One region of the Paeniglutamicibacter sp. NPDC012692 genome, then DNA from elsewhere that is predicted to be linked to it. Evidence: predicted binding sites of a transcription regulator. Region 1 holds the regulator's gene; each other region holds the start of a gene.
The links. Region 1 encodes LexA, which represses DNA repair genes until DNA is damaged. Its sites were predicted from a motif close to TCGAACANNTGTTCGA; they were not measured.

Region 1 (7,200 bases):
AACCAAGATCGAACTGGACCGCCGGCGCATCCGCGACCGCATGGCCAAGCTTCGCAAGGAAATCAAGGGAATGCTCCCGGCCCGGGAAGCCAAGCGGGCAAACCGGAAGCGCAACGAAGTGCCCTCGGTCGCCATTGTCGGCTACACCAATGCGGGCAAGTCCTCACTGCTCAACAGGCTCACCCAGGCCGGCGTCCTGGTGGAAAACGCGCTCTTCGCGACCCTTGACCCCACGGTGCGCCAGGCCGAAACCAGCGACGGACTGAACTACACGCTCACCGACACCGTGGGCTTCGTCAAGTCGCTTCCCACCCAGCTGGTGGAGGCGTTCCGTTCCACGCTCGAGGAGATCGCGGACTCCGACCTGATCCTGCACGTGGTCGACGCCGCGCACCCGGACCCGGAAGGCCAAATCCAGGCGGTCCGCACCGTGCTCAACGACGTCGATGCCCGGAACATCCCGGAAATCATCGTGTTGAACAAGGCGGATGTGGCCGATCCCTTCGTGGTGGAGCGCCTGCGCCAACGCGAGCCGAACCACGTGATTGTCTCGGCCCGCACCGGCGACGGCATCGAAGAGCTGCTGCAGAAGGTCAGTGCCGCAATTCCGCGTCCCGGCGTCCAAATGGAACTGATGATTCCCTACGATCGAGGCGACGTGGTCAACAAGCTCCACGGTGCCGAGGCCGAAATCCTCTCCATCGAACACACCGAAAACGGGACACGCATGATGGTCAAGGTGCGCGAAGGCATGGCCGCGGAAGTGGAGCAATTTAGTATTCATGGCTGAGGAATCAGAAGTCATCGCCCTGTTGGACGCTGCGGTGTCCGCGATGGGCGGGCAAAGCAGGCCGGGCCAGCACGAGATGGCAAAGCAGGTCGTGCGCGCCATGGAAACCGGCGAGCACCTTTTGGTGCAGGCCGGGACGGGAACGGGAAAGTCGATGGCTTACCTGGTTCCCGCGCTCGCGCACGCCCTGGACTCGGAAAAGCCCGTCGTGATTTCGACCGCGACACTGGCACTCCAGGCCCAAATCGTTGGACGCGACGTTCCGCGGCTCTTGAAGTCGCTGAAGAACGATTTGCCCCGCGAGATGGAGGTTGCCCTGGTCAAGGGCCGCTCCAACTACGTGTGCCAGTACAAGCTCGGCGGCGGCTACCCGGACGACGACGAGGGAACCCTGTTCTCGATCGAATCCGATGCCCCGGCCGCCGGCGGCTACTCGGACGGCCCGTCCTCCGCGCTCGGGCAGGAAGTCGTGCGGCTGCGCCAATGGGCCGAGCGCACGGAAACCGGCGATCGTGACGACCTGACCCCGGGCGTCAGCGACAAGGCGTGGCGCCAGGTCTCGGTCAGTGCGATGGACTGCCTCGGATCCCAGAAGTGCCCGATGGCCTCCGAATGCTTCAGCGAGATGGCCCGCGCCCGAGCGGCAGATGCCGATGTGATCATCACCAACCACGCAATGCTCGCGGTGTCGGCGTTCGAAGGCCTGGCCGTGCTGCCGGACTTCGACACCGTCATCATCGACGAAGCCCACGAGCTGCAGGACCGGGTGACAAGTTCGGTGACCCGCCCGCTCTCGGTCAACATGGTGCAGACCGCCGCGTCGGCGGCCCGCAAACATTGCGCGGTGGGCGTCGACTCGCTGAACCAGGGTGCCAAGGCGCTGCAGCGCAGCCTCGAAGGCGTCCCCACGGGCTTGATGGCCCGCGGCCTCAACGAGGAGCAGGAAGCCGCGATCAACCAGATCGCGGAGGCCGCCCGCGTGGTGCTCTCCGATTCGAAGCCCGAGGCCAACGCGCCCGCGGACGGCGGTCGGCAGATGGCACGTTCGCAGGTCATGTATCTGGTCGAGCAGTGCACCAAGATGCTTGAAATGACCGAGGAACGGGAAGTCATCTGGGCTTCGCGCCCGGGGCACTTCAGCCCGGGGGAGGGCTACGTCCAGCCCGACGAATCGAGCCAACCCACGCTGAATGTCGCGCCCCTGTCGGTTGCCGGCAAGTTGCGCGAAGGGCTTTTCGACGGGCGCACCGTCATCCTGACCAGCGCGACCCTGGCCATCGGCGCGGCCTTTGAGCCGGTCGCCGGTGCCTTGGGACTGGTCGGCGACGGCGCACCCACCTGGAACGGCGTCGATGTGGGAAGCCCGTTCGACTACCCCAAGCAGGGCATCCTGTATGTCGCCAAGCACCTGCCCAAGCCCGGGCGCCAGATGTCGCAGGAAATGATCGGCGAGATCGAAGACCTCATCAAGGCTTCCGGGGGAGGGGCCTTGGCGCTCTTCACTTCGCGTCGCGCCGCGGAGGAGGCGGCAGAGATCCTGCGTTCCAGGCTTGACGTGCCGATTCTGTGCCAGGGTGAATCGAGCATGAAGGCCTTGGTCGACCAGTTCTCCGCCGAGCCGGACACTTGCCTCTTCGGCACCATGACCCTGTGGCAGGGCGTTGACGTGCCGGGCAATGCGTGCCGCCTGGTGATCATCGACAAGATCCCGTTCCCACGGCCCGACGACCCGCTTTCCTCGGCGCGCAGCCGGGATGTCGCCAAGCACGGTGGCAACGGGTTCATGGCAGTGGCGGCGAGTCATGCAGCTGTCAGGCTGGCGCAGGGCGCAGGGCGCTTGATTCGTTCTGTCAACGACCGCGGCGTCGTGGCCGTCCTGGATTCGCGTCTGGCGACGGAACGCTACGGAAGCTTCCTGCGGGCCTCCTTGCCGCCGTTGTGGGCGACCCCCGACAAGCCGACGGTGCTGGCTGCGCTCGAACGCCTCAGCGAAGGCTAAATGCGGTGCGGCTCCCCGGGGAGTCCAAGAGTTGAAACATTAAATGAGTCAGGGGCCGGTCGTTGCGACCGGCCCCTGACTCATTGAAATACGTGTGGCTTCGCTAGATGGAGCGCATGACCGAAACGACCTTGCCCATGACCGTTGCCGCATCACCGAGGATCGGTTCGTAGCGGGAGTTCTGGGGCAGCAGCCAGGTGTGGCCATCGCGCTGGCGGAAGGTTTTCACCGTTGCTTCGTCGTCGAGCAACGCCGCAACGATGTCGCCGTTGACTGCCGTTTGCTGACGCCGTACGACAACCCAGTCGCCATCGCAAATAGCGGCGTCGATCATGGAATCACCGCTGACCTTAAGCATGAAGAGCTCGCCGTGGCCCACGAGCTGGCGCGGCAGCGCAAACACGTCCTCCACGGCCTCATCGGCGAGAATCGGGTTGCCTGCGGCGATTCGTCCCACCAGCGGGACCATTGCCGTGTCGGACGAGGTCGTCAGCTCCGAGACGTTCATGCCGTTCGCGGCCTTGAGCTCGGCCTGGCCGGACACCACTTCAAGTTTCGTGTCGGTCTTGAGCTGCAAGGGCAGCAGGATTTCCATGGCGCGCGGACGGCGGGGGTCACGACGGATGTAGCCAAGCTTTTCGAGCTGGCTCAACTGATGGGTCACGCTCGAGAGGCTGGCCAGGCCCACCGCGTCACCAATCTCTCGCATGGAAGGTGGGTAGCCGTTGGCACTGACCGAACGCTGGATTGTTTCGAGAACCTTTTTCTGGCGAATGGTCAGGCTCTTCGCGTCACGCCGAGGGGTTCGTTGTTCGGTCGTCATTCTTTGTGCCTCATCCCGATCGTCGGCGGTTGGCCCGCGCGTTCCGCAATTTGTCGGTGCGGAGTGATGAAGTGAATTCACCGTTCCACATCACTCATGTTAGTGGACGGAAGCGGCGCTTTCAAAGATTTGTTCGAACCGATCTGGACACGTGTCGTTGAAAAGTGCTAGAAATAACTTACGAACTACGAACACATATTCGAAAGACGTGTTCGAACAATAGAAGCTTGTTCGATTCGTGGCCCGCTCGCACCGGCCCGTCGTACTCAAAGGAAAGGCAAAGACATGGCAAGCACTGCTCTCTCGGCCCCGCTCCACCTCGTTCCAGACCCCATCGCCTACCACGCCCCGCAGGAGGCGCCGCTGCGGCTGACCCGTCGGGGGAAATTCGTATTGATCGCCATGCCGATCTTCCTGGCCAGTCTGGGCGTTCTCATGCTCCTGGGTTTGTTCCTTTCGCCGGCCAAGGCCTCGGCCGATGTGCCGCTGGGTGTCGACGCCGTCAGCGTCACCGTCATTGAGGGCGATACGCTTTGGGGGCTCGCTCGCGAGTTCGCGCCTCAGCTGGACCCACGCGAGGCGGTGCGGCAGATCACCGAAATCAACAACCTTGAGGGAAGCGTCCTGTTCCCGGGGACCGAGATCTACGTTCCAACGGCACGGTAACTGCCGCGCTACTGACGGCGGGTGTGACCCGCGCGTCATTGAAAACCGATTGTTACCCCGTTCCACATTGCTGATTCTGATGCCGTGGACCGCGCGCCCTAGACTTATGGGGTGAATGAACGGCTAAATCGCCTGGCAAAATTGCCCCTGCGAGAGAATCTTCAAGGTCTTGAACCTTACGGCGCACCGCAAATCGACGTTCCAATCCAGCTGAACGTCAACGAAAACACGCATCCGTTGCCAGAGGCCGTTCATCGCGCGATCGTCGAAGAGGTATCCGCAGCCGCGCTGGGACTCAACCGCTACCCGGACCGTGAATTCACCGAATTGCGCGAGCGCCTGGCCTCCTACCTCGGCCACGACCTGACCGCTGAGAACATCTGGGCAGCAAACGGATCCAACGAAGTGTTGCAGCAAATCCTGCAGGCATTCGGCGGGCCGGGTCGCACGGTCATGGGATTCCCTCCCACCTATTCGATGTACCCGCTGTTGGCCAGCGGAACCGACACCACCTACATTGCCGGTGTTCGATCCGAGGGCTATGCCCTGACCGCGGCCGACGCCGCGGAGCAGGTGCGGGCCTCGGCGCCCAACATCGTTTTCCTCTGCTCGCCAAACAACCCGACGGGCACGGCCCTGGGCCTGGATGTGGTCGAAGCCGTCTACGAGGCAGGCGTTGCCAGCAACGCCATCGTCATCGTGGATGAGGCTTATGCGGAATTCGCGCACAACGGAACCCCGTCCGCGTTGTCGCTGTTGCCGGGCCGCGAGCGCTTGATCGTCTCACGCACCATGTCCAAGGCATTCGCCCTGGCCGGTGCCAGGGTCGGTTACCTCGCCGCAGCTCCGGAGGTCACCGACGCGATCCGCCTGGTCCGCCTGCCGTACCACCTTTCCGCGGTGACCCAGGCAACGGCCAACGCCGCGCTCAAGCACGTCGAGGCATTGCTGGCCAACGTCGAGGACATCAAGTCCCAGCGCGACCGGATCGTCAACGAGCTGACCCGCATGGGCCTGAACCCTGCGTCCTCCGACTCGAACTTCGTGTTCTTCGGCGGCCTGGAAAACCCCCGGTACATCTGGGAGGGCCTGCTCGAAGCCGGAGTTATCATCCGCGACGTCGGCATCCCCGGCCACCTGCGTGTCACGGCCGGCACCGAAGCCGAAACCACGGCATTCCTGGTCCGCCTGGAAGAACTGCTCAATCAGGGTCCGCACGGGCACTAACGCTAAACTCATAGGTGCGGGGTTGCGCCGGACACATCGGTGTCCCCAGTCCCGTGTTTCACATCCTCGTCTAAACGCCTGATCAAAAGGAATGTGCATGTCTGCCGAAAAACTCACGGGTCGTCGCGCTCGCCTCGAACGCACCACCAGCGAGTCCTCCGTTTTTGTCGAACTCGATTTGGACGGCACCGGCCGCTCAGAGATCAGCACCAGTGTTCCGTTCTACGACCACATGCTGACCGCGCTTTCCAAGCATTCGCTGATCGACCTCACGGTGCGTGCCACCGGCGACACCCACATCGACGTGCACCACACCGTTGAGGACGTTGCCATCACCATCGGCGAGGTCCTGCGCACCGCGCTGGGCAACAAGGCGGGCATCCGCCGCTTCGGCGAAGCCACCGTTCCGCTCGACGAGGCACTGGCAAACGCCGTTGTCGACATCTCCGGACGCCCCTACCTGGTGCACACCGGCGAGCCCGCGGGCCAGGAGTACCACCTCATCGGCGGCCACTTCACCGGTTCGCTGACCCGCCACATCTTCGAGGCCCTCACCCTGCACGCCCAGATCTGCCTGCACATGACCGTGATCGGCGGCCGGGACCCGCACCACATCGTCGAGGCCCAGTTCAAGGCCTTCGCCCGCGCACTGCGCGAGGCCGTGGAGCCCGATGCCCGCATCGGCAACGCCATCCCGTCCACCAAGGGTGCGCTGTAAATGGCAGATCGCAAGAAGGTCACGGTTCTTGACTACGGTTCCGGCAATGTCCGCTCCGCCGTGCGCGCACTCGAGGCGGCCGGTGCCGAGGTAACGCTCTCGGCCAAGCCCGACGACATCCTCAACTGCGACGGGCTCTTTGTCCCGGGCGTCGGCGCCTACGCCGCCGTCATGCAGCAGCTCAACGACGTCGGAGCCATCCGCTGGATCGGACGCCGCATCGCCGGCGGCCGCCCGGTCCTGGGCATCTGCGTCGGGCACCAGATCTTCTTTGAAGAGGGCGTCGAACACGGCGTGCGCACCCCGGGCATGGGCGAATGGCCGGGCACCGTGGAGCTGCTCAAGGCACCGGTCGTCCCGCACATGGGCTGGAACACCGTCACGCCGCCGGAGGGCAGCAAGCTCTTCAAGGGCATCGAGAACGAACGCTTCTACTTCGTGCACTCCTACGCGGTGCAGGAGTGGAACTTCGACGTGGCCCAGCCGAAGATGCTCCCGCCGCAGGTGACCTGGTCCGAGCACGGGGTCCCCTTCGTTGCCGGCGTGGAAAATGGCCCGCTGTGCGCGCTGCAGTTCCACCCCGAGAAGTCCGGCGAAGCCGGCGCGCAGTTGCTGCGCAACTGGTTGGAGACCCTCTAAATGTGGACCATCCTGCTCATGCTGTTGGCCGGGCTACTGGCCGGCGGTGCAATTTCCTTGCGCCAGCAGCGGGCGCACGTTTCCTGGATCATCGCCTGCTGGATCCTCGCCGGCATGGCCCTGGTCGCCGGATACCTCCTGACCTTCTGAGAACCCTGAGCCGCCACCCCCGCGGTGGCGGCAGGGCCAGCGGCCCGCAAAAACCTAAGGATTGATCATGACCAACACGCAAAACCCCATCCTCGAACTGCTTCCCGCCGTCGACGTGGCGGACGGCCAGGCGGTGCGCCTGGTCCAGGGTGAAGCCGGATCCGAAACCGGCTACGGCGACCCGTTGG
Region 2 (7,200 bases), on a different contig from region 1:
CCGTGCGGACCGCCAGCCGGAGTTCACCCAGCTGGACATCGAGGCGTCGTTCGTCGAGCAGGATGACATCATCGAGCTCGGCGAGGCCCTGGTGAAGGAACTCTGGAAGCTGATCGACGTCGAGATCCCGACCCCGATCGCCCGCATCACCTACCACGAGGCCATGGCCAAGTACGGCTCGGACAAGCCGGACCTGCGCTTCGGTCAGGAGCTGAGCGACCTGACCGAGTTCTTCAAGGACACCGAGTTCGGCGTCTTCAAGGCCCCGCACGTCGGTGCCGTGGTCATGCCCGGCGGCGCCTCGCAGCCCCGCCGCACCCTGGACGGCTGGCAGGAATTCGCCAAGCAGCGCGGCGCCAAGGGCCTTGCCTACGTGCTGTACAAGGAAGACGGCGAACTGGCTGGCCCGGTTGCGAAGAACCTCACCGACGTTGAGCGTGCCGGCCTGGCCGAGGCCACCGGCGCCAAGCCGGGCGATTGCATCTTCTTCGCCGCAGGCACCAAGACCGAGGCACGCGCCCTGCTCGGCGCCGCCCGCGTCGAGATCGGCCACCGCACCGGCCTGATCAAGGAAGACGACTGGGCCTTCGTCTGGGTCGTCGACGCCCCGATGTTCGAGCCTGCCGCAGCAGCGGTCGCCTCGGGCGACGTAGCCGTCGGCACCGGCGCATGGACCGCGGTGCACCACGCGTTCACCTCGCCGAAGCCCGAGTTCATGGACACCTTCGACACCGATCCGGAGTCGGCACTTGCCTACGCGTACGACATCGTGTGCAACGGCAACGAAATCGGTGGCGGCTCGATCCGTATCCACCAGGCGGACCTGCAGCAGCGAGTGTTCAAGATGATGGGCATCGACGAGGAAGCCGCACAGGAGAAGTTCGGCTTCCTGCTCGAGGGCTTCAAGTACGGCGCGCCGCCGCACGGCGGCATCGCCCTGGGCTGGGACCGCGTGCTGCAGCTGCTCACCGGTTCCGACTCGATCCGCGACGTCATCGCCTTCCCGAAGACCGGTGGCGGATTCGATCCGCTGACCGCTGCCCCGGCACCGATTACGCCGCAGCAGCGCAAGGAGGCCGGCGTCGACGCGAAGCCGGAAGCCAAGAAGGCCGAAACGAACGAACCGGTAGAGGTCAAGTAGCCTTCAGGCCTGGTTTGACCCCGCAGGGCGGGGGAGGAGCGCCGATCCACACGGGTCGGCGTTCTTCCCCCGCCCTGCGGCGTTTCTGGCCCGCGAACAAGTCAAGCACTAGGTTCCACGGTCTGAAGCGGGGTGGGTGGCCGCTCCGGGTGCGCTGCATGGAACGGTCTTGGGACAGGAGAGGGCACCGGTAGGAAAATAATGGGGAAGAACTCTGAGGGGCATGCGGGAAGCGGTCCGAAATCAACGGGCCGATCCACGTGACACTTCGTTCACGCCACGGAAGGCCACGTGCGAGACAGCAAAAGTAGCGTGGATAACCATACAACTAAATAGTATCTAGATAAATTTTTGACTTAGTCAACCCTCTTGCGGCGCAAGTCAGGCAACCAAGCGCACGCCCAAAGAAAGGCCTGGAACGAAGCCCCCCGTGCCCGGCTCGCGCATTTGGTGCAAGTTCCTGGTCCAGGAGTCCTTGGCTGTTCTTCGCGGAGGGGGAGTGGTTCTCCGGGAACTTCTTTCCATCGGGATTGGATGTCGCTGGCATTATTGCGAACACATTGGAATGCGTGGCAGGTGGCGCATTGTTCGCTAGCAAGTTGAGGCGTGCCGTAGCGCGGGCCTGGGCTCTAGAAGGCATCGGCCGGAACAACTTGGCGGCTCCGGTCGATTTCGAATGCCTGTCCGGCGACGGGGCGACCGTTCCCGCGACGGCTTTCTCAGGCTGCCGCGGGAACGGCAGGGCATTAGTGGGAACGGCGATTCTCTTTGGTAGCCCATCGATGAGCGGCATCCGTGGATTCACGGTAGCTGCTGGTGTCGTTGAACATTGATACTTGCCGTCTGCCGGCACGCGGCGAGCAGTCGTTGGGGGCGCTGTAGGCGGGGAAGTGGGGCGGCTGCGGGCTTGTTCGGCTCCTCCTGCGGCATCCTATGCGTAAGCCGGCATTCGCCGGACCGCACGGGCAACGCTGCACTGACCGGATCAAGGCAGGAGAGTTCTTTTCGAGCCTGCCACCCAGAAGAATTCAAGCGCTCAAGACTCGCGAGCATCCAGAATTGCGCTACGAACACCGTGAACATGTGGACATCTTTGGTATCATTTATTATCTAGATAAATTTTTGACTTAGTTCGAACCTTGGCGGCGTACGTCAAGCAAGCATACCCACCACCAAAGAAAGGCCATGACATGAACCTCTTCATTGGCGGATTGCGTCGTCGGCAATATCCTGCCCTGCGTTCAATTGGCAGCGCGACGCCGGGGGAGTGGACCTCATGATCGAAGAGAAGAAGTTCCCTGGCAGCTGGCAGCGGGCGATGCTTCCCATGAGCCTGCTGGATGCGCTGGAAGCCGGCCCGAATCACGGGTACGCGCTGGCGCAGAGCCTTGAAGGGCGAGGTTTCTCACCCATCAAGGGATCGACGCTATACCCCGCTCTGGTGAAGTTGGAAGCTGCGGGCCTATTGGACAGCACCTGGGAAGACGGCGACGGTGCACCTGGCCGCAAGGTGTACACGCTCACCGGCTCCGGACGCGGCCACCTCGCGGCGCAGCGAGAACTCTGGTTCTTCTTCAAGGATGCAGTTCTGCGGGCCTGACCTAGTTCCTTGCCCCGAGTGTCGACGGCACGACAATTCTTTACGAGTAGGACGGCATGAAAAAACGAGACAAGCAGCCCGATCCATGGCTGTCCGAAGTGGAACTCTGGCCTGAGGCGTACCGCGAGTGGGCAGTACACGCCGCCGCCACGATGGTTCTCTTTGGCGCAGAGGAGGGGGCTGTCAGTCCCCGGCTGGCCGAGGTTCGTGAAAGTGTCTTAGCCAGCGGTCAAACACCGACCGCGCTTTTTGGCAAGCCCGAGGTGTTTGGTCGGACCGTCGGCAAACGCATGCGTCTACCTGCGGACGTATTGGAAAAGGATTTGCCCTTCCGGAGCATCATAGGCGGCGTCCAGGTGATGCTCCTGGCGTTTGGTGTAATGCTGATTGTTCTGGGGCTTTGGATTGGCATCGACGACGGTTGGAATACGCGTAGCGCGCAGGGTCAGCTGGTCGTGCTTTTCCCGCTGACCGCAGTATTCTGCGGGCTCGGCATCTGGGGATGGATCCTGCGCACGAGGGGCAAGCTTCACCTGGCGACGGCGTCATGGGCCGGAGCAATTACGGGAATCGTCGGAACGGTCGGCCTGGTTTCGTCACTGCCTGAGAACCTGATTCCAGCCCCGCCGAACTGGAGTATTCCCCTTGCCGGCGTTGTGCTCTTCGCCGCTGCACTTCTCATACGCGCCACGGCGCAGCCGCCGCTGGTCGATGACTCGAATTGGGGCGATTCCCATTGGTTTTCCCATGCGGAAAACCTGCTTCGCGGCCGGTACCTGTTCTCCCGAGCCCAGGCCAGCGAAGCGTTGCGTGAGGCAAAGGACCACCGTGAGCACACTGGACATGCCGCAACCCTTGCCGCGGAATTCGGAAACGTCGAGGTCTTCGCGGCTCAACTCGCCGCAATCAATCCGCCTGCCATCAGGCGAGGCGTCATTGCCAAGCGTGTGGGAATCCTGTTTGTGATGCTCTACTTTGCGGTTTTCTTCGTTTTTGCGCAACTGCTCGAGGACGGTTTGACCTGGCGAAGCGGACTGAACATCGCTGTCCTGATTGTGGCGGCTGTCGTTGTGGCCAAGTCATGGAGGCCGAATCAAATCAATGCCGACGCCAAAAAACTTAGGCAGCGCCGCATGGCACAGGCCCGGGCACTCGGATACGAGGACGACTGCTGAAACCAGCTGCGCGACAGTGGAGGGTCATGCACGCTTGCCATTGAGTACCTTGAGCGCGGCCGTTTGCTTTGCACCGCTACACGACGAGGCGTAGGCGCTGTTCGTGACCTTGATTCCTACGGCACGCGTCATACAGTCCGCATTGCGTTCCAGTCCGGTGAACCCCTTGCCGCCGTAGATCCGGTTCATCGCGGCAGCGAGCTTGTTCACGTTTCCCCTGTAGGCCCGGTACTGCCGCATGTGCATGCATTCGTGGGCGGTTACATAAGTCACCCGGCTGGCCGGCATGGAACTGCGCAGCAACACCACGTTGTTGTACCAGTCAGCCATCCCGTTGGAGTACCTGCCCAAACGCTTGTCGTTGATTCTTATCCCTGAGGACGAGCAGCCATACTTGTTCAAGACGGCCCGCGCCTTGGCGCGGAACTTCGAGGACGGTGTGGCGCCCTCGGGTCGGACCAAAAGGGCCGCATTTCCAGCACCCTGCAACCACGACGTGCCGGTCGCGCTTGCCAAACCGGATTGAGCCGGGGTTCTGGTTGGTGTGCCGCCTGTTGGCCCGATCGGCACGATGCCCAGGGCCTCAACCCATCTGGAGTGAACCGGGCTTAGTGCCACCTGTTGCCTTTGAGCTTGAAATGTATCCAGTTCTAAGGAGGGCGGCCGCGGATACTGGATCGGCGAACCAGTCTGGGGCATGTCTGTAGTCAACAGCAGCGCTGCGGCAAGCATCGCAGGGGCCAATGTTCTGGAGATATTCACGGCGAACCTCGAGTACCTATGGGATAGATGCTCCCCCCAGTTCAATTGGCAGTATGCGCCCAAATACCGGTTTCCGCACCCCTGGAACGGAAACCGCACGAGGTTCCGCGGTGGCCCACAGGATTCTCTCGCTGTGCCGCTAGTACCTACCGTGAGAACGTTCCGCGGCCGGGGCGCCTCTCTCCGCCCGGTTCGGGCTGCGTTCCCTGCTGCCGTCGGCGCAGCCAACGGCAGCTGCCCAAGCGCTACGTTTGATTCGGAAGGCTACGATCCCGGCAGGTCATCGGTGTCGACAATGAGCGTGTACGGACCGGAATTCACGAGCGAAACCTCCATCATCGCGCCGAACACTCCGGATTCCACGTGCGCTCCCAGCTCCCGCAGTTGCGCCATGAATTCCTCATACAACGGCTCGCTCACTGCGCCGGGTGCTGCGGCCGTCCAGCCCGGTCGTCGTCCCTTGCGCACATCCCCATACAGAGTGAACTGGCTGACGACCAGCAACGGTGCATCCAAGTCCTCACACGATTTTTCATCCGCCAGCATGCGCAGGCGCCAAACCTTGGCCGCGAGCTTTGCGGCCAAGGCCGGGGTGTCCTCATGAGTCACGCCGAGCAGTACCAGCAAGCCAGGCGAATCGATTTTGCCGACAACTTCTCCCTCGACTTCAACCGATGCGCGCGATACAACTTGCAAAACTGCCTTCATGACATCCTTAATTTTCGAAAATGGGATCGACCTTGGTCAGGGCATGCAACCAAAATGATGCCGGGTCGGTTCGCCTGGTGTGGCATACAAACCGCATGCCAACTTCGACTCTACATATACGCCATACCCACCTGCACCTTGGCACAAACGCTCCACGCGTGCGGACACCAGTTTGTTCAGGCACCAGATAGACCACTTTCCCCCACAGTTGCCCATTTCCGGCAACGCGAGACCCTCGAGAAGCGCAGAATGATGGGCATGATCACGCAAGCAAGAGGGTTGCCGGAGGCGGACGCCGACCCCGGAAAGCTGGGCAGGGACATGGCCATAGCCGTGCTCGGCCTGCGTGAACTGACGGTCCGTCTGACCGGGACATCATTGGATGCCGCGGCCAGTGCGGTCATGCTCGGCCTTCTCGAACAAGGGCACCGCGCCATCGCCTACGCCCAACTCGTGGCTACCTTCGACGCGGACGCCGCCCAGATCCACCGGCTTGACCCTGCAACGGCTCAACAAGTCGATGACTTGGTTGTCGATCCGCAGTCCCTTGTCGACGGAACCGTGGGTATCCCACCCGCGGTCATGTGCCGGGGCATGGCTCCACACCGCAATACGGTCGCGTATACCCAGGCCCACTTGCACATTTCGGTTTCAGAGGCCCGCCGCCGGCTCACCGGTGCCCGGCTGATGGTCGCTCCTATGCCCGCGCCGGAGGCAGCAACGGTCGGTCCGGAAAGTGCCCGGCCGCCCGAAGGCCCGCGCCCCAGTTACCCGGTATTGGCCGGCGCCGCCTCAGACGGTACTGCGGATGTCGGAAATCTCTCCCAACTGGCAGGGCGGCTCGAAGGCATGCAGCCACGCATATCGCCGCGGCCCGACGCCCGAATCATTACCACCGCGATCGAGGAATCGCTTGTCCACGAGGCACGGACGGGTGAACCCAAATCCTGTGGCAAGGCCCTGCAGGACTGGGAGGGGTTCCTGTCCGAGAACGGATCGCCCATCACCGATGACGAAATCCTCGCCAAGCGCGGCATGTTTTACCGCGGTTACAGGGACGGATGCGACGAGTTCCTGCTGCGCTGCGACCCCATGGATAGCGAAGTCCTCCTCTCCTTCGGCGAGGCTTGGAGCAACCCGCGGTCGCAAAAGCTGCCTCCAGTCTCCACGTCAACCGCGCAAACCCGAATGCCTCCCGCCGCTGCAACGAACGGCCGGCCCAAAACGCCGCTTTCAAGTACTCCTGTTTTCTGTCCCGCGGGAACCCCAGCCCCTGAATGGGCCATGGCGCCCGGGACCGACCCGCGAGACACGCCACTCAGCCAGCTGGATTGCGGGCTGCCCCCGCAGGGAGACCCCTTTGATGCGGGTGCCAGCGATCCACGCAACTCGCCGCAACTGCTGCTCGACGCAGTCATTGCCGCCTGTGCCGGTGTTCTCTCGGGTGACGACGTCAGCGATACCGGCGGGATGCACGTCAAGATCGGCGTGTTCATCGGCTACCAAAGCCTTCTTGGACAGCTGGAAGACGCAGGAATCACCAACCACGGCAAACCCATTTCAGCAGCAAACATCAGGCGGATGGCTTGCAACGCCGACCTGTTGCCGGCGGTGTTGGCCACCGATGGGGAATTGCTCGACCTCGGACGGGAGGCGCGTGGATTCAACAAGGCCCAACGCCGCGCCCTTGCGCTGCGCGACCGCGGCTGCACGGTTCCCGGCTGCAACAGATCTGCCGCGACCAGTGAAGCCCACCACGTCAAACCATGGCTCGAGGGCGGTGAGACCAGTGTCAGAAATGGCGCATTGCTCTG
Region 3 (7,200 bases), on a different contig from region 1:
CCTAGGACCTGTTCCATGCCGTGGGTGTCGGTGATGGGGGTGGAGAAGGATCTGCTGAAAATCAGCTGGTCCTTGATCTCGTGTTCTTCCTCCATGGGGATGCACGGTATGCCGCGCAATTCCAGGATGGTGCGCATCATGACGATGGAGAACCTATTCCGTAGCATCACCGCGTCAGCATCACGAAGGTCTTTCATGGTCCAGATCCCCAGGCCGTTGAGGCGCTTGGTGAGGCGCGGACCTATCCCCCATGTCTCCACCGTACTCAGCTGTCCAAGCAATTGCTCGCGGTCAGCCAAGGTAACGGCTTCCCACACACAGACACCATCAAGGTTCTGAAATTTCTTGCCGCAACGGTTAGCCAGCTTGGCTAGGGTTTTTGTTCGAGCTATCCCCACACAAACCGGCAATCCAAGATGATCCATCACGTCCTGTTTCATACGTCGTGCAAGGTCTTGCAGCTCAGACAGCGTGCCTCGGACGCCGAGAAATGCCTCATCGATGCTGTAGACCTCGACCCATGCCGAGTGCCGCCCCAGCAGCTGCATCACGCGGGAACTCAGGTCGCCGTAGAGCTCGTAGTTGCTCGATTTTGCGACCAGTCCCGCCCCGCGGAAGGTTGCGTCGCTTTCCAGCTTGAACCAGGGTGCACCCATTTCCACGCCCAGGGCTTTTGCCTCGTCGGAGCGTGCGACGGCGCAGCCGTCGTTGTTGCTCAACACGATGACCGGCCGGCCAATGAGCGTTGGATCAAATGCCCGTTCGCAGCTCACGTAGAAGCTGTTCACGTCCACGTGGGCAATGTAATCTTGCGAGCTCCCGTTTAACGGAAAAGCACCTAGTTCAGACGGTGCAGACATGTTTCGGCAACTCCCCACACAGTGAGGGAAGCCAGCTCCCCCACTGCAAGATCTGGATAGTCCGGGCTTTCGGCTTGCAGTACGACTCCTTGCGGAGTGAGGCGTAGACGCTTGACGGTCATTTCGCCGTCCAGGATGGCCACCACCACGGAACCGTCAACGGGTTTGCGGGCTCGGTTCACGATGAGTTCATCCCCGTCCGCGATCCCGGCGCCCTGCATGGAATGGCCCGACACGCGAACGATGAAGGTGCTGGTGGTGTCGTGGATGAGGTGCTCGCTGAGGTTGATGGACCCAAGGAAGTAGTCTTGGGCCGGAGATGGGTAGCCAGCAGCCACGGAGGTCTCGGCGACCGGCAGCATGGTTTGGTCGCTGTCACCATCTATGGAACGTATGTTCTGCACAGTCATCATTGCACCCCAATTTATAGAAATTTAGTTCTACATAAGGATACGTCCGCTACCCACGCTTTGCTCTGCCTTACCCTTGGATGGTGAAACTCATTGGAACCATCGAAGTAGTGAGCAGCCCCGAGAAGGGCGTTAGGGAAACGAGCATTGAAGCCGAACAATACGATGATGCGTATGCGGAGCTCGTAAATGCTCTGGCTGCGGGGGAGCGGCTACTGTCTGTGCGGCGTGGGTAGAACAAAAAAGTGCGACCCCCCAGAGACAAAGCCGGGGGGCCGCGGGTTGTTCCCATGAAAGAAACACTGTTTGCCGAAGGGCAAGTATTTGGCTGTCTCAACAGTACAGAAGCGGTTTGCTTCTGGCCATGCCGGTGATGGTATGAGTATTTACTCACTTACTCATCAGGGAGTGAATCAATGTATGCGGTGAGGAAGTCTCGGATACTTTTGTGTTCGCTGCGAGCAACGTGAATTTTCAGCTTGGTGTGTTTGCTTTGGGCCAGCTCAAAGTTCACGCGAACCATAGGCTCTGCAGGAGTCACGTCATTGAGACTTGCCATTAGGCGGGCTTTCTCCGATTCCGACTTTACACTTGGGCGTCCCGCGCTGAGCCCTGTTCTCTTTGCACTCATTTGCTTACTGCCTCATGTTCATTCAAGAGCGACACAATTTCTGCGCTGAGTTCCATCATTTCCCGAGCGCCTTCTGAGCGTGGGTAATCTTCAATTACCGTTGATCCGCCGGCCGCAGTGCCGGGGTAGTCAACGCGTTGGTGGATCTTGGTGGTGAGGACCGGCAACTCGTAGTCCTCCAGGATCACGGAAATTTCCTTCCCGATATTTGATCCCGTGATAGCGCGGGAGACGATGAATGCGGCTTGCAGCTTTCCATCGGTAATCTCAATCCGCTGCTTGACCAAGTCCACCAGGTCTGCGGTCGCCCAAATGTCGTATGGCGAGGGCTGGACCGGGATGAGGATGAAGTCTGATGCCTTAATGGCCGATACAGCCAGGTCGCTGGCCTGGGGAGCGCCGTCAATGATGACAAAGTCCACTGGCGCGAGACTCTTCACGTCGCGCTCGATGGTGGGTCGATCCATGCCTACAACGGAGATGGGGTGTTCTTCCCGCACAGCGGCCCAGTCCCTAGCGCTGCCTTGCGGGTCAGAATCGATAAGCAAGACGCTATGGCCTGAGTGCTGTAACGCGGTGGCCAAGTGAGTGGCGATCGTTGTTTTGCCAGCTCCACCTTTTTGGTTCAGTACCGCGATGGTTTTCATGAGTCTCCTTCGGCCTGCTTAGTGAGCGGATGAGTAAATGATGCGTTACTCATTACCTTATCATGAGTAAATGAGTAACTACTCATATTTTCTTGTGCGCAACGCTCGGATCTGAGCAAGTGCCACGATTTTGGCGGGGGAGTCCTGGCCAATACGGTTCGCTTGTTCCTCACGTTCTTGACGCAAGCGGGCGGTCGTACGAACGGCTTGTGCCCGGCGTTCCAACGCCTCGACGCTCGATCGTTGATCACGTGATCGGAAAGGTTCGCCAGCGGTCGTCCGCCACGCGGAAAGACGCTTGCGCATCCACCCTCTAAGACGTGGGGCGGAGTCGCTGAGGGGGATACCCGAGTATGGCCACGGGTCACCGGTGGGTTGGAAATCGAGGGCATGGTGGAGATCCGCAACGGTCCAACCAGCGATCAGGAAATCTCGAACGACGGATGCCACATCTTTGGAGCTCATTGGACGCAAGAGGAAAATGCGGCGACGGAGCTCCGAAGCTGCGGAAAGACGCTGCTTTGTCGATGCTGTCGTTTTGTGGGTGGGCCAATTGAGTTCTGGACGATAGGGCGTTTGGTGAGTAGGTGCGGCGGAGCCGCCGGTTTCATATTCAGACGGCGTAGCCGTTCCTTCAAAGTGGTTTTCTCGCGCGCGTGTATGGGTTTCTTTTAAGTTCTTAAGGTGAGAACCGCCTAGGGCGGGAGGGGTGCCAAATTCTTCAACACCATCAGAGGTGGTTGGTTTGACGACGTGCAGGGGGGACGGCGTGCAAAGTACGTAAACAGCGGCTTCGTTGGTGCGTTCTCCGTCTGGCCCGACCGTCGCGTATGTGGCGCTGCGTCCGCTGGCGACGACGCCAAGTAGGCCCCATGTCTGCAAGGTTTTGAGTGCGCGTGCGATGGTCCGTCGGCTTACGCCAACGATTTCACATAGGTACTGCCATCCTGGGCGGGTGGTCATGGATTCGTAGTCGGCGCGCTGGATTAGCGCGCCGAGCGTATTGCGCAGTGTCTTGCGTGATGATGCGTAGCAACGGGCGAATTCTGGGGTATCTGCTAAGGCGCGCAGAACGTCATTCCCGTGTGCTGCCCTGGCAGAACCGGTAGGCACAGCGCGTAGCACAACATCGCGTGTGGTCTCTTTGTGCCGAGAGACACGTCGTTTGCGGTAAATAGCAGGTGTTGGTTCCTGCGCAAGTGTGTGTAAAATAGCAGACACAAGGCTCCTTGAAAAAGGGTGTGTTTGTGAGAGCTATTCACCCGGTCCCGCCAAGAACATGGGGCGAATAGCTAAATTACTTGAGTGAAGGCCCGTCTCGTACGGGCCTTCTTCTATTTAAGAAGCGTGCTTGATCGGCAACTCCGTTTGACTGTCAAGTGCTGCAATGTCGATAGTGCCCAACTGTTCGAGGACTATGTCCGCGATGAAGTCACTGGCAGAAATTCCCTGTGCCTTGGCAACGGCAAAAATCTTCTCAGCCTGCGAGGTGGGAATACGGGTCGTGAATACATGCCGGTCGCCCTTGGAAGGACGCCCGACTCTGCTGCGCGTTAGATTACCCATAGAAGCAATTTACATTTCAGAAATAACTGCACCAAGGACTCCATCCGGTGTGTCGCGATATATTTACCCAAGTCATCACCGCCGATTCGTGCTCAAACCATTGGCCACGGCGGCAGCCGCGGCAAGCCAAGCGCGTTGCGCTGAAGGACGTAGCGCTTCGTAGGAAATCTGACCGTCAACAAGTGCCGGATCATGGGGGATCTGCACAGCTTGCCGCACCAGGGCTTCATAGCCGTTGGCCACGTGTTCCAAATCGGCGCGAGTGGCCTTGGGGTCTGCTTGCGAAATGACTGCCACGGCTTCACGGGCGAGCCTCGCCGAGTGTTCGTTGCGCTCTGCCAGCGCTTCCAGGAGCAGTGCGCCGGCTTCGGCGTGGTCGTTGCGGGTTGTGGTGGCCACGACGATCTGGTCGGCAAGGTCGATCATGCGCAACCACATGGGGTCTGATTCGTCGTTGCCGCTGTCGATGAAGATCAGTCGGTAGTACTTGGCGGCTACGGCGTGGATGGCGTCCACGTCGGCCGGCTCCACGCGTTGCTCGTGTGCCAGCGCCATCGGCTTGGAGCGCAGCACATCGAATTTGTCCCGGGTTTGGTGGTGCACGAAGTGCGCCAGGTCTGCGGACTGCGCCCCGGTGCCCAATAACTTTTCTGACTGGGGGAGTAAGTCGAGCAAGGTTGCCTCGTGTGGGCCCTGCTCGGTGCGCCAGCCTAGGGTCCCCCGGGTTTGGTTGTTGTCCCAGGAGAGCACTCCTGCGCCTCCGTAGCGGGCGAAGATGGCGCTCAGAAGTACGGTGGTTGGGGTCTTTCCTGCGCCTCCTTTGCCGTTCACGATGGCGATGGTGCGTGGCCCTGGCCAGTGTTGGCTGACGGCCTGCACATCGTCCCGTTCGGCCCGTTCATCCTCGCTGGGAGCCATGCGCATTCCCATGCGGGTGAGGCTGCCGCGCCATCCCTTGGAGGCCGGTTCTTCGACCTGTTCCTTGGTCAGGAAGCTTTGGCGGGCCTCGCGACGCGTGCCGGGGCTGGCCGGTTGCTGCGCTTGACCCGTGCCGTTGGCGTTCGGGGTGGATGATTTCCGGGCGAAGGGGTTTGCCGCCTGATTTCCCGTGGCGGGCGCCTGTGGCGCGTTTGTTTCGGGTGCGGTTGCTTCGGGCGCGGAAATCTGGGGGGCTGTATCTGCGCCGGGAACCGGCTGGGGGCTGGTGGTCGGCTGTTCTATTTCCGTGGCCGGGGAGGGGTCCGCGGGGGTGCTCTGTCGCTTGCGGATCGGCGCAGCGGTGGGTTCGGACGGTTCCTCGTGGACTACCCGGGGAACATTTTCCGTGTCGGCGTCCACGGTGCCGTCCGGGTGGACCTTGACGGGCCAGGTTCCTTGCTCGTCGGTCATGAGGGCCCGCACGGGCGCGCCCTGGCTGGCCGCGTGGGCGATCACGAGGGCCAGGGTCTTGGCTCGTGCTTCCTCTTCGTTGGTCGCCTCGAAGTCGTGGGTTTGATCCTCAATGGTGACCGTGGCTGTTCCGTCCGCGTTGACGGTGGCTTCAATGATGTTTCCGGTGGTGCTCATGGTGTTCTCACTTTCTGTGAAGGAGTGAAACCTTGATGGATGGGGCTTCTCGGGGGTTACTGGCCGGAGGCGGTGTAGTCCCTGATTTGGTAGGGGGCTTTGTCTGTGAAGGTGAAGAAGAACGTTGTTTTTCCTTCCCCTGCCCAGGTCTCCCCATCTGCGGTGACCCATTGCCAGGTTGCATTGACGGCGATGCTGTTTTGCTCGTGGTGCGCGGTTTCGATTTTGACGGTGGGTTGGCTGGTCGCTTTCTTGGCGGCTGCGTTCAACCATTCCTCGCCGGTTGCCGGTCGCTCGGGGGCGATGACTTCTTTCGCTCGTTCTGCGGTCATGAGTTTGCGGGCGCGCATTTCTGCATCGGTGCGGTTGAAGTCCTTGGCCGGGTTCCAGGTCGTCATGATCTTGGCCGCCTCGAGCGCAAGGGCAACCTTTGCCGGATCTTCATTGGCGTGGCCTTCCTCGTGCACCCCGGAACCCGGGCCAGGCGCTGCCGTCGCGGTTGGATCTGGCGTGCTGGCTGGCGCCGGTCCAGGTGCGTTGTCGGGCGGGCTGCATGCGGCCAGGCTCAGCGTGATTCCAACGAGTGCTGAGGTGATCATGAGTGGTTTTAGTTTCATCAGATATTCACCTTTTGCTGTCGAAGGATCGGTAGTGGGTCGATGGTTTTTCCGTTGTTGACCGCCGGGCGATCAAACACGGAGGTTTTGGGGTCGTTGATTTGGAAGTGCACATGAATGCCGCTGGAATTTCCGGTGGCACCGGGCTTTCCCAGTGGGGTTCCCTTTGTCACCACGTCGCCGGTTTTGACGAGCAGCGAATGATCCATGGCCTCGTGGAACTCAAAGACCAGGTAGGGGGCTTCGGTCATCTGCGCGAAGAGGTAGTTGCCGTAGAATCCGTAAAGCTTGTCCGGGGAGCCGACGCTGACGTAGGTGATTTTCATGTCGGTGGGTGCGTAGAAGAACGGCTCCGAACCGGCGAGGTCGATCCCCTCGTGGTACATCAAATATGGTTGTCCCGCGCAGCTGGACAGGGGGCATGGCCGTGGGCCGAAACCGGAGGTCAGGCGTGAGGCGGGAAGCGGGTGCGCCCATTCGCCGGCTCGCAGGTCCCCGAAGTCGAAACCGCCCGGGGCTTCACAGGTGGAAGAAAACTCAAGTTGAGCGTTCTTCATGATCTTCTCCACGTACTCCTCGGTTTCGGCGAACGGTGGGATGCCGCCGTATTTCTGGACGTTGCCGGGGCCGGCGTTGTAGGCCGCAAGGGTGAGCTTGAGCTTTTGGTTCTCGTTGGTGGCCAGGTCCGCCACGAAATCGGACAGGTGCTTCATGTAGCGGCCCTGGGCATCGATACCCGCAAAGGGATCCAGAACATCTTTTCCGTTACCCCAGGTGGCCCAGGTGCCGGGCATGAACTGCGCGATTCCCGCTGCCCCGACAGGTGATTGTGCCTTGGGGTTCCAATTGGATTCTTGCTGGATCTGCGCGGCAATGATTCCCACGGGCAGCCCTGCGGTTTTG
Region 4 (7,200 bases), on a different contig from region 1:
TCCACAACGGCACGGCGGTCAGCGCATCGGAGAAGTTGTGGATGGTGTCCGCCAGCAGCGCCACGGAACCGCTGATCGCCACCACGATGACCTGCAGCGCCGTCGTGGCCAGCAGGATGACGAGACTGACCTTCAGCGCCCGGACACCTTCCTTGCTGGCCTCCAACGCATCGTCGATCGAATCGGACGAATCGTGGGTGTGCGGCACGAACAATTCGAATAGCCACCCCTTGAAGCCCGAGTGGTGCTTGTGGGAATGCCCGCCATGACCGTGATCATGGGCGTGGGGTTCATGCTGATGGACGTGCGGGTGTCCATGGTCATCCGCGGGGCGGTGGTCCGTCTGGTCGGTGATGCTCATGCCGTTGCCTGGCCCGCCCTGTGGTGCGCGGGCATCCCGCCGAGCGCGTGTTCGGCCTGGTGGATCGCGTCGACGACCAGCTGCCTCGCGTGTTCGTTTTCCAGCCGGTACATGACCTTGGTGCCGTCCTGACGCGTGGAAACCATGTGGGCCAGCCGCATCTTGGCCAGGTGCTGTGAAACGGCGGCAGGCGACTTTCCAACGACCTCGGCCAGGGCCCCGACCGCCATTTCCTTCTCCCGCAAGGCAAGAATGATCCGGACCCGGGTGGCATCGGCCAGCATGGAAAAGACCTCCACCGCCAGTTCCACGTACTGGCTGTCGACACCAAGCGAGCATGTTCCTTTATCTGCATTCATACGCACATAGTTTCATTAAAGATCGACGTCGTCTACATCCGCCCAGCCGAAGACTTCTCCGCATGTCTGATGGCCATCGCGGTCGCCATGACGCTCGGCCCGACCGCTTGCATGCGCCAGGGGTTTCCGGCCAGACAATGCTGCAACGGCATGCCATCCGCCGATCCACCACCCCATGCGTGCAAACAACCTCTAGTTGTTCCCGTGTTCCGGGACTAACATGCAGGCATGGATACCCGTGTGAACCTCAGCAAGTCCGATCCTGCCGCCTATGCGGCGTTGCTGGCCATGAACAAGGCCGCCAGCGAGGCCGCCCAGGCGGCCGATCTCGACCCGAAGTTGTGTGAACTTATCAAGATCCGGGCCTCACAGCTCAATGGGTGCAGTTATTGCCTGCGCATGCACACCCGAGACGCGTTGAAGCTGGGTGAAAGCAGCGACCGTTTGGCGGTGCTGCCAGCGTGGCGTGAATCGGAGTATTTCAGCGCCGTCGAGCGTGCGGCCCTGGCATTGAGCGAATCCATCACCCTGGTTTCAGTGGACCAGGTCCCCCGCGACACCTACACGATGGCGGCGTCGGTACTCACCGATGCACAGGTCTCTGCCGTGGCGTGGCTCAGCGCCGCGATCAACATGTTCAACCGCGTGGCAATCACCAGCCGATACCCGGTGACTCCATAGTCCACGGCATTGCCCGCCGGGTGCGGAGGGCTTTCTTGCGCGCAGCGAGAATGCCGACGCTATTGCCGAAATACCGCCCCCATCCCATCCCCTGAAACGGCAACATACTGCCGATACGCAAGATTTTCCGGCTTCCGCATTTCGCCAAAGGCCATGTTTCGGCGAGATCTCGCCGAAACATGGCCTTTGGTGACGAATTCAGATCATTTGTGGCCAAATCGGCAACTTATTGCCGATTTGGCCATCGGGAATCGGCAGGTCCGACTGCGCGGGGAATCAGCCGTTGGGACGCTGCGGGATGTACTGCACCGCCCACTTGTTGCCGTCCGGGTCGGCGAAGTACACGAAGCTCCCCCAGTCCTGGACGTCAATGTCGCTGACCTCGACCCCGTTGGCCGCAAGCTGGTCGTGTGCGGCCTGGATGTCGCTGACCACCATTTGCATGCTGGGTGCCGTTCCCGGTGCGGCATCGTTCAGGCCTTCGCCGATGCAGATCGAACAGGCCGAGCCGGGCGGAGTCAGCTGGACAAAACGGATCTTGTCGTTGGGCCGTTCATCGTAGTCCGCGTTGAATCCCACCTTGTTCACATAGAAGTCCTTGGCCCGGTCGACATCCGACACGGGAACAAATACCAGTTCTAGTTTCCAATCCATGGTGCACAGGCTAGTCCCGCCGCCGGCTAAGCAACAGGTCTCATGCCGATTTTCCATGCTTCGCGGCGTGCCGGCGAAACGACCGGCGGCGGTCCCCCAGGCCCGGCCCCGAAACTGCGTCGGCGGACGGAAAGCACATCAGGCGCGCTTGACCCCGAATTTGCCGGCCACCCGGATCCGGGCAACTAGCTGATGGAGCATCTGGCGAATCGCGACGCCGAAAGCGGTACTCACCGCGCCCAAGGCCGCAGCACCCAGTACCCGGGACCAGGAAAAGACACCGCCGGTTTCAAACACGCTGGCAAGGCCCACGAGCACCGAGCAGAGCAACGCTCCGCCGATAATTGCCTGCTTCCACCAGCGACCGAAAACAAGCCCAAACACGATCATTGACGGGATCACAACGCCAGCCTCCGTTCCAGGGCGGTCCGCCGATAGCCCCAGTATCACACGGCTGCTTCGGTCCGACAACGGATAATGCCACCTCTCAGGCCCCTAGGTATCCGCGCTGGTCCAGCCCCTCGTCGAACGTGGTTTGCGCCAGCGTTTTCCCGCGTCCCCGCGACGGCGTTTCCCTGCCCGGGAAGGTGCCGCGCCCGTCGCGGGCCCGGGCCGGATCATCCAGGTAACCCGGCGCCGGCAGCATGCCCTTCTGCGACAGGTCCCAGGCGTCCAGCGCCTGGACGCTGATTCCCCGCGGTCCGGTGCGCCGGGTCAACCCGTGGATCAGCAGCAACCGGGTGGAGAAGAGCAACGGGCCGCAACGCTGCTGCGCCTCGTGGAAGAACGTGGCATCCACGCAGCCGGTGCCGTCGTCGACAGAAATGAAGACCACGCGCCGCCCTCCGCGCATGGGCGGGGTCTGCGTGGCGACCCTGACCCCGGCCACCAGGACCTCGGTGCCGTTGCGCATCGCCAACAGGTCCTCGGCGCGCGAGACGCCCAGTGAGTCCAGCAGCGGGGCGTGGGATTCCATCAGGTGCGCACTGACATCGAGGCTCATCAGGTCCAGCTCGGTGCGCACCACCTCGTCCAGCGGGGTTTCCTCCGCCCCGACGGCCATGGCGGCAAGGTCCAGGTCTCCCATCGGCAGGGCGAGCTGCCCGGGAATCGGGCGGTAACGCTGCGGCATCGGCTTGTGCGTCCCGCCGCGCAGGTGGGCAACCAGGTCCGCGCGGTTTCCCCGCCCTGCCGTGCGCTGCAGCGAGTCGAAGGCGCCCAGGGCGGCGAAGTGGTTCAGCGAGGTGCGGGTGAGCCCCGAACGGTCGCGCACGTCGGCAATCGATTCGTAGGGCTGGCCGGCGACAACGCGCTTGACCTCGCGCTCCGAGACCCCGCGGATCCCGCGCAGCGACAGCCTGATCCCGAAGCGCCCGGGCAGCATGGCGCCGACGGCCCGGGGAACCACCGGCAGCTGCGCCGGCGGCAGCAGCCCCTCCAGCCTTTCCACCCGGTAGCCGTCCGCCGAGCGGTTGATGTCCAGCGGCAGGATCTTGATACCCATGCGCCGGGCCTCGGCCACCAGCAGCCGCTTGGGGTACATCCCGGGGTCGTGTTCCCAGATTCCGGCGAGGAACGCCTCCGGGTGGTGGGCCTTCAGCCAGGCCGACTGGTAGGTGGGCACGGCGAAGGCCGCACCGTGGGCCTTGCAGAACCCGAAGGAACCGAAGGCCGCCAGCGTTTGCCAGACCTCGTCGATGACATCCAGCGGGTAGCCGAGGTCTTGGGCGATGGAACGGAAGAAGGCCTCGACCCGGGGCTCCGACGCGCTTCCCAGGAGGCGGCGGTAGACATCGGCCTTGGCCAGCCCGCAACCGGTCATCACGTCGAAGATCCGCAGCACCTGCTCATGGAAGACCGTGACACCGTGGGTCTCGGCGAGCGCGGGTCGCAGGTTTGGGTGCGGATATTTCTCGGGTGCGAATCCGTGGCGGTTTTCCAGGTAGGGCTTGACCATGTTGGATTTCATGGGTCCGGGTCGGAAGAGGGAGATGTCGATGATGAGGTCGTTGAAGTCCCTGGGGGCGAGTTTGCCGATGAGTTCGCGCTGTCCGGGTGATTCGATCTGGAAGCAGCCGAGCGTGTGGGTGGAGCGGATGAGTTCGAAGGTGGGTTTGTCGTCGAGCGGGACGAGGGCCAGGTCGATGGTTCCGTTGGGTTTGATGTAGGCGGGGATTTCCCCCGGGTGTTTGCCTTGGTGTCCCCCCGCCTTGGCGACTGCCTGTGCGTCCGGGTGGATGCGTTGGATTTCGGCGAGCGCGTAGGTGATGGCCGATTGCATGCGTACCCCCAGGACGTCGAGCTTGAGCAGTCCCATGGGGTCCATGTCGTGTTTGTCGTATTGGCTCATGGGGAGGTTTAGTCCGCTGGGTTGGACAGGGGTTCGGTCCAGGAGCGTGTTGTTGGAGAGGATGACTCCGCAGGGGTGCATGGAGATGTGTCTGGGTAGCCGGTCGAGTCGTTCGGTGAGGTCCACGAGGAGGTCGAGTTGTTTTTCGGTGCCGAGTCGGTCTGCGAAGGGGGCGAGCTCGGGTTTTTCGTTCAGGGCGTCGCGGAAGGATGAGGCGGAGAAGCGCCAGAGTTGCTTGGCGATGGAGTCGATGTCTTCCTCCTCCATGCCGAGGGCAGTTCCCGCGTCGCGTACCGCCCCCCTGGCGCGGTAGCCGTTTTGCATGCTCATGAGGCTGACACGGTCGGCGCCGAAGCGGGTGAATATTTTTTGGTAGATGTTGTGGCGTTGGGCGGATTCGACGTCTATGTCTATGTCCGGCAAGGTGGCCCGGTCGCGGGAGAGGAAGCGTTCGAAGAGCAGGTCGTGGGTGATGGGGTTTACCTGGCTGATGCCGGTGAGGTAGTTGACCAGTGAGGAGGCGCCGGAGCCGCGTGCGGCGGAGCGTATGCCCATGCGGGTGATCATGTCGCTGACTTCCGCGACGGTGAGGAAGTAGGGGGCGAAGCCGAGGTCTGCGATGGTGCTTAGCTCCTCCCCCAGGCGTTGGCGCATCAGGGGGTTGTTGCCCTCCCCGGGGATGAGCCTGTTGATGCCGGCTTCCGCGCGTGCGGCGAGTTCCCGGTTGGGTTCGTCGGTGATGCCGATGATGTGGGATTCGGGCACTACGGGTATTCCCCATCCGGTGTCGCTGACGGGGTCGAGGCGTGCCCAGTCGGCGAGCGCGGCGGTGTTGCGCAGGAGTGTTGTCCCTATCCGGGGGTTTGTTGCCTCGCGGGCGAGTTCCGCGGCGAGGTGGCGCATGTGTCCCGTGGTCTTGAGCCAGCCTTGCCCGTTGGGTTGGATGTCGTTGAGGGTTTCGAGGGAGGTGAGGGCGCGTGCTGAGTCCAGGACGTCTGCCGTTGCCGCTCCGTCGGGTTCGGTGTATCTGACGGCGTTGGTGAGGATGGGGGCGATGTTTGCCGTTTCCGCGCAGCGGAGCATGCGGATGGCGTGTGCGGTGCTGAGGCGTTCCCCGGGGTTGTTGAGGTGGGTCACGATCTCTACCCGTAGTGTTCTCTCCCCCAGGAGTGTGCGCCATCGGTGGATGAGGGTGCGGGCCTGGTCGTAGCGGTGGTGTTGGGTTGCCAGGCCCACGTCGGAGTTTGGTCCCAGCAGGATCGTGAGCAGTGGTTCGCCCTCGGGGTCGAGGGCGTGGGTTGCCAGCTCCCCGGGGGTGATGCCTATGTGTTGTTTGCGTATCCCGTCGGGTGTTGTTGGTTGATGTGCGGCGGAGACCAGGCGGCAGAGGGCCTTGTAGCCGGTTCCGTTGCTGTGTCCCTTGGCCAGGATGATGATTCGCCCGGAAACGCGCAGGGGGTTGCGTGTCTTGCCGTCGCCGGGCCGGGGTGCGGGTTCGAGGGTTGCGAGGTCCACCCCCAGGATGGGGTCCATCCCGTGTTTGATGCAGGCCTTGAGGTGTTTGACGCTTCCGTAGAGTCCGTCACGGTCGGTGATGGCCAGTGCGTCGGCGCCGTCGGCGAGCGCTGCCTGGACAAGGTCTCCGGGCCAGGAGACTCCGTAGTGGGCGCTGAAGGCGGATGCCACGTGCAGGTGGGTGAAGCCCGTGGGCATGTTCGTCCCTCCCTTCGCGGCGCCCCTTTCGTTTGCTGGGTGCGGGTTTGAAGGTTTTTGTCGCTTCGGTGTGGGAGCAACGTGGGCCGTCCGCCGTGCAGGGGGTAGAGCCATCATATTAGAACATGTATTCGAATCAAGTCGCGTTGGAACACATTTGCCCTCCGCGTGCGTTCGTGTCGCATGGCTTTGGCGGTGATCAGGGATTATGTGGTTCGCATGAGATGGCGCACCCGCGCCCTCTTTTCGCCGGGCGTGCCTACCCGGAGTGCCCGAGCCTGTCGAATGCCACGAGGTAGGCCTCGTTGTAGCTGGGGAATTGCGGGACCTGGTCGCGCAGGACCGAAAGCGGGATGTGCGTCCTGATGGCGAGTGCCGCCTGGTGGATCCATTCGCTGGCTTGCGGCGCCACGGCCCATGCGCCGATCATGACCTGTTGCCGACGGTCGATCAGGATACCTAGGTCCCCTCGCGGGTTTTGCTCGTAGGTCCATGGCCGGGCGAGGGTTTCGGGCAGGTTCACGCTGACGGCCTCGGTCTCAATGCCAATCAGGTCGGCCTGCTCCCGCGTAAGTCCGACCGCCGCGATTTCCGGGCTTGTGAACACCACGCGCGGGATCCCCCCGTAGCCGGCGATTCGCTCCTTCCCCAGAATGCAGTCGGCGACGACGCGTCCCTGGTATTTGGCGACATGCGTAAAGGGCATGATTCCGGTGACGTCGCCCAACGCCCAGAGCCCTTCGGCCGATCGGCAGTGCTCATCCACCTGCATGTACCCCTTGTCATCCAGCAGCCCTCCGGCGAGTGAGATGCCCAGCCCCTCGGTGCGCGGGATCCGTCCGGTGGCGAAGACGACGGCGTCCACGGCCAGTTCATTTCCGTCACCCAGCGTCAGCACGCTTCTCCCTCCCTCGGCTCGCCCCTTGGCGATCGAGCCGTTCATGCGCACATCCACCCCCGACTCTCGCAGGTAGGCTTCGGCGAGCGCGGCAACCTCGGGCTCCTCGCGGCCCAGCAGGCGCTGGCTCCTGTTGAGCAGCGTGACGTCCACTCCGAATCCGACCAGGAAGGTGGCGGTTTCC

Region 2: the regulator LexA is predicted to act here: its motif matches at 5,401-5,416, upstream of ACFY5D_RS02525 (DUF222 domain-containing protein).
Region 3: the regulator LexA is predicted to act here: its motif matches at 1,246-1,261, upstream of ACFY5D_RS21120 (LexA family protein).
Region 4: the regulator LexA is predicted to act here: its motif matches at 6,238-6,253, upstream of ACFY5D_RS02710 (DNA polymerase III subunit alpha).

What each region holds. Positions count from the first base shown of each region.
Region 1 is NZ_JBIBDE010000006.1:254,063-261,262, forward strand. It holds gene hflX (GTPase HflX) at 1-790, shown strand, start outside; gene ACFY5D_RS19000 (ATP-dependent DNA helicase) at 783-2,789, shown strand; gene lexA (transcriptional repressor LexA) at 2,893-3,612, opposite strand; gene ACFY5D_RS19010 (LysM peptidoglycan-binding domain-containing protein) at 3,898-4,278, shown strand; gene ACFY5D_RS19015 (histidinol-phosphate transaminase) at 4,390-5,505, shown strand; gene hisB (imidazoleglycerol-phosphate dehydratase HisB) at 5,603-6,223, shown strand; gene hisH (imidazole glycerol phosphate synthase subunit HisH) at 6,224-6,862, shown strand; gene ACFY5D_RS19030 (hypothetical protein) at 6,863-7,012, shown strand; gene priA (bifunctional 1-(5-phosphoribosyl)-5-((5-phosphoribosylamino)methylideneamino)imidazole-4-carboxamide isomerase/phosphoribosylanthranilate isomerase PriA) at 7,080-7,200, shown strand, end outside.
Region 2 is NZ_JBIBDE010000001.1:571,686-578,885, reverse strand. It holds gene aspS (aspartate--tRNA ligase) at 1-1,141, shown strand, start outside; gene ACFY5D_RS02545 (PadR family transcriptional regulator) at 2,418-2,741, shown strand; gene ACFY5D_RS02540 (hypothetical protein) at 2,798-3,916, shown strand; gene ACFY5D_RS02535 (hypothetical protein) at 3,941-4,678, opposite strand; gene dtd (D-aminoacyl-tRNA deacylase) at 4,943-5,386, opposite strand; gene ACFY5D_RS02525 (DUF222 domain-containing protein) at 5,636-7,200, shown strand, end outside.
Region 3 is NZ_JBIBDE010000009.1:50,380-57,579, reverse strand. It holds gene ACFY5D_RS21125 (Y-family DNA polymerase) at 1-860, opposite strand, end outside; gene ACFY5D_RS21120 (LexA family protein) at 839-1,222, opposite strand; gene parA (ParA family partition ATPase) at 1,898-2,548, opposite strand; gene ACFY5D_RS21110 (hypothetical protein) at 2,627-3,769, opposite strand; gene ACFY5D_RS21105 (hypothetical protein) at 3,887-4,114, opposite strand; gene ACFY5D_RS21100 (AAA family ATPase) at 4,190-5,680, opposite strand; gene ACFY5D_RS21095 (hypothetical protein) at 5,737-6,297, opposite strand; gene ACFY5D_RS21090 (transglycosylase SLT domain-containing protein) at 6,297-7,200, opposite strand, start outside.
Region 4 is NZ_JBIBDE010000001.1:612,538-619,737, forward strand. It holds gene ACFY5D_RS02685 (cation diffusion facilitator family transporter) at 1-361, opposite strand, end outside; gene ACFY5D_RS02690 (ArsR/SmtB family transcription factor) at 358-720, opposite strand; gene ACFY5D_RS02695 (carboxymuconolactone decarboxylase family protein) at 949-1,401, shown strand; gene ACFY5D_RS02700 (glyoxalase superfamily protein) at 1,678-2,055, opposite strand; gene ACFY5D_RS02705 (hypothetical protein) at 2,194-2,457, opposite strand; gene ACFY5D_RS02710 (DNA polymerase III subunit alpha) at 2,543-6,118, opposite strand; gene ACFY5D_RS02715 (dihydrolipoyl dehydrogenase family protein) at 6,378-7,200, opposite strand, start outside.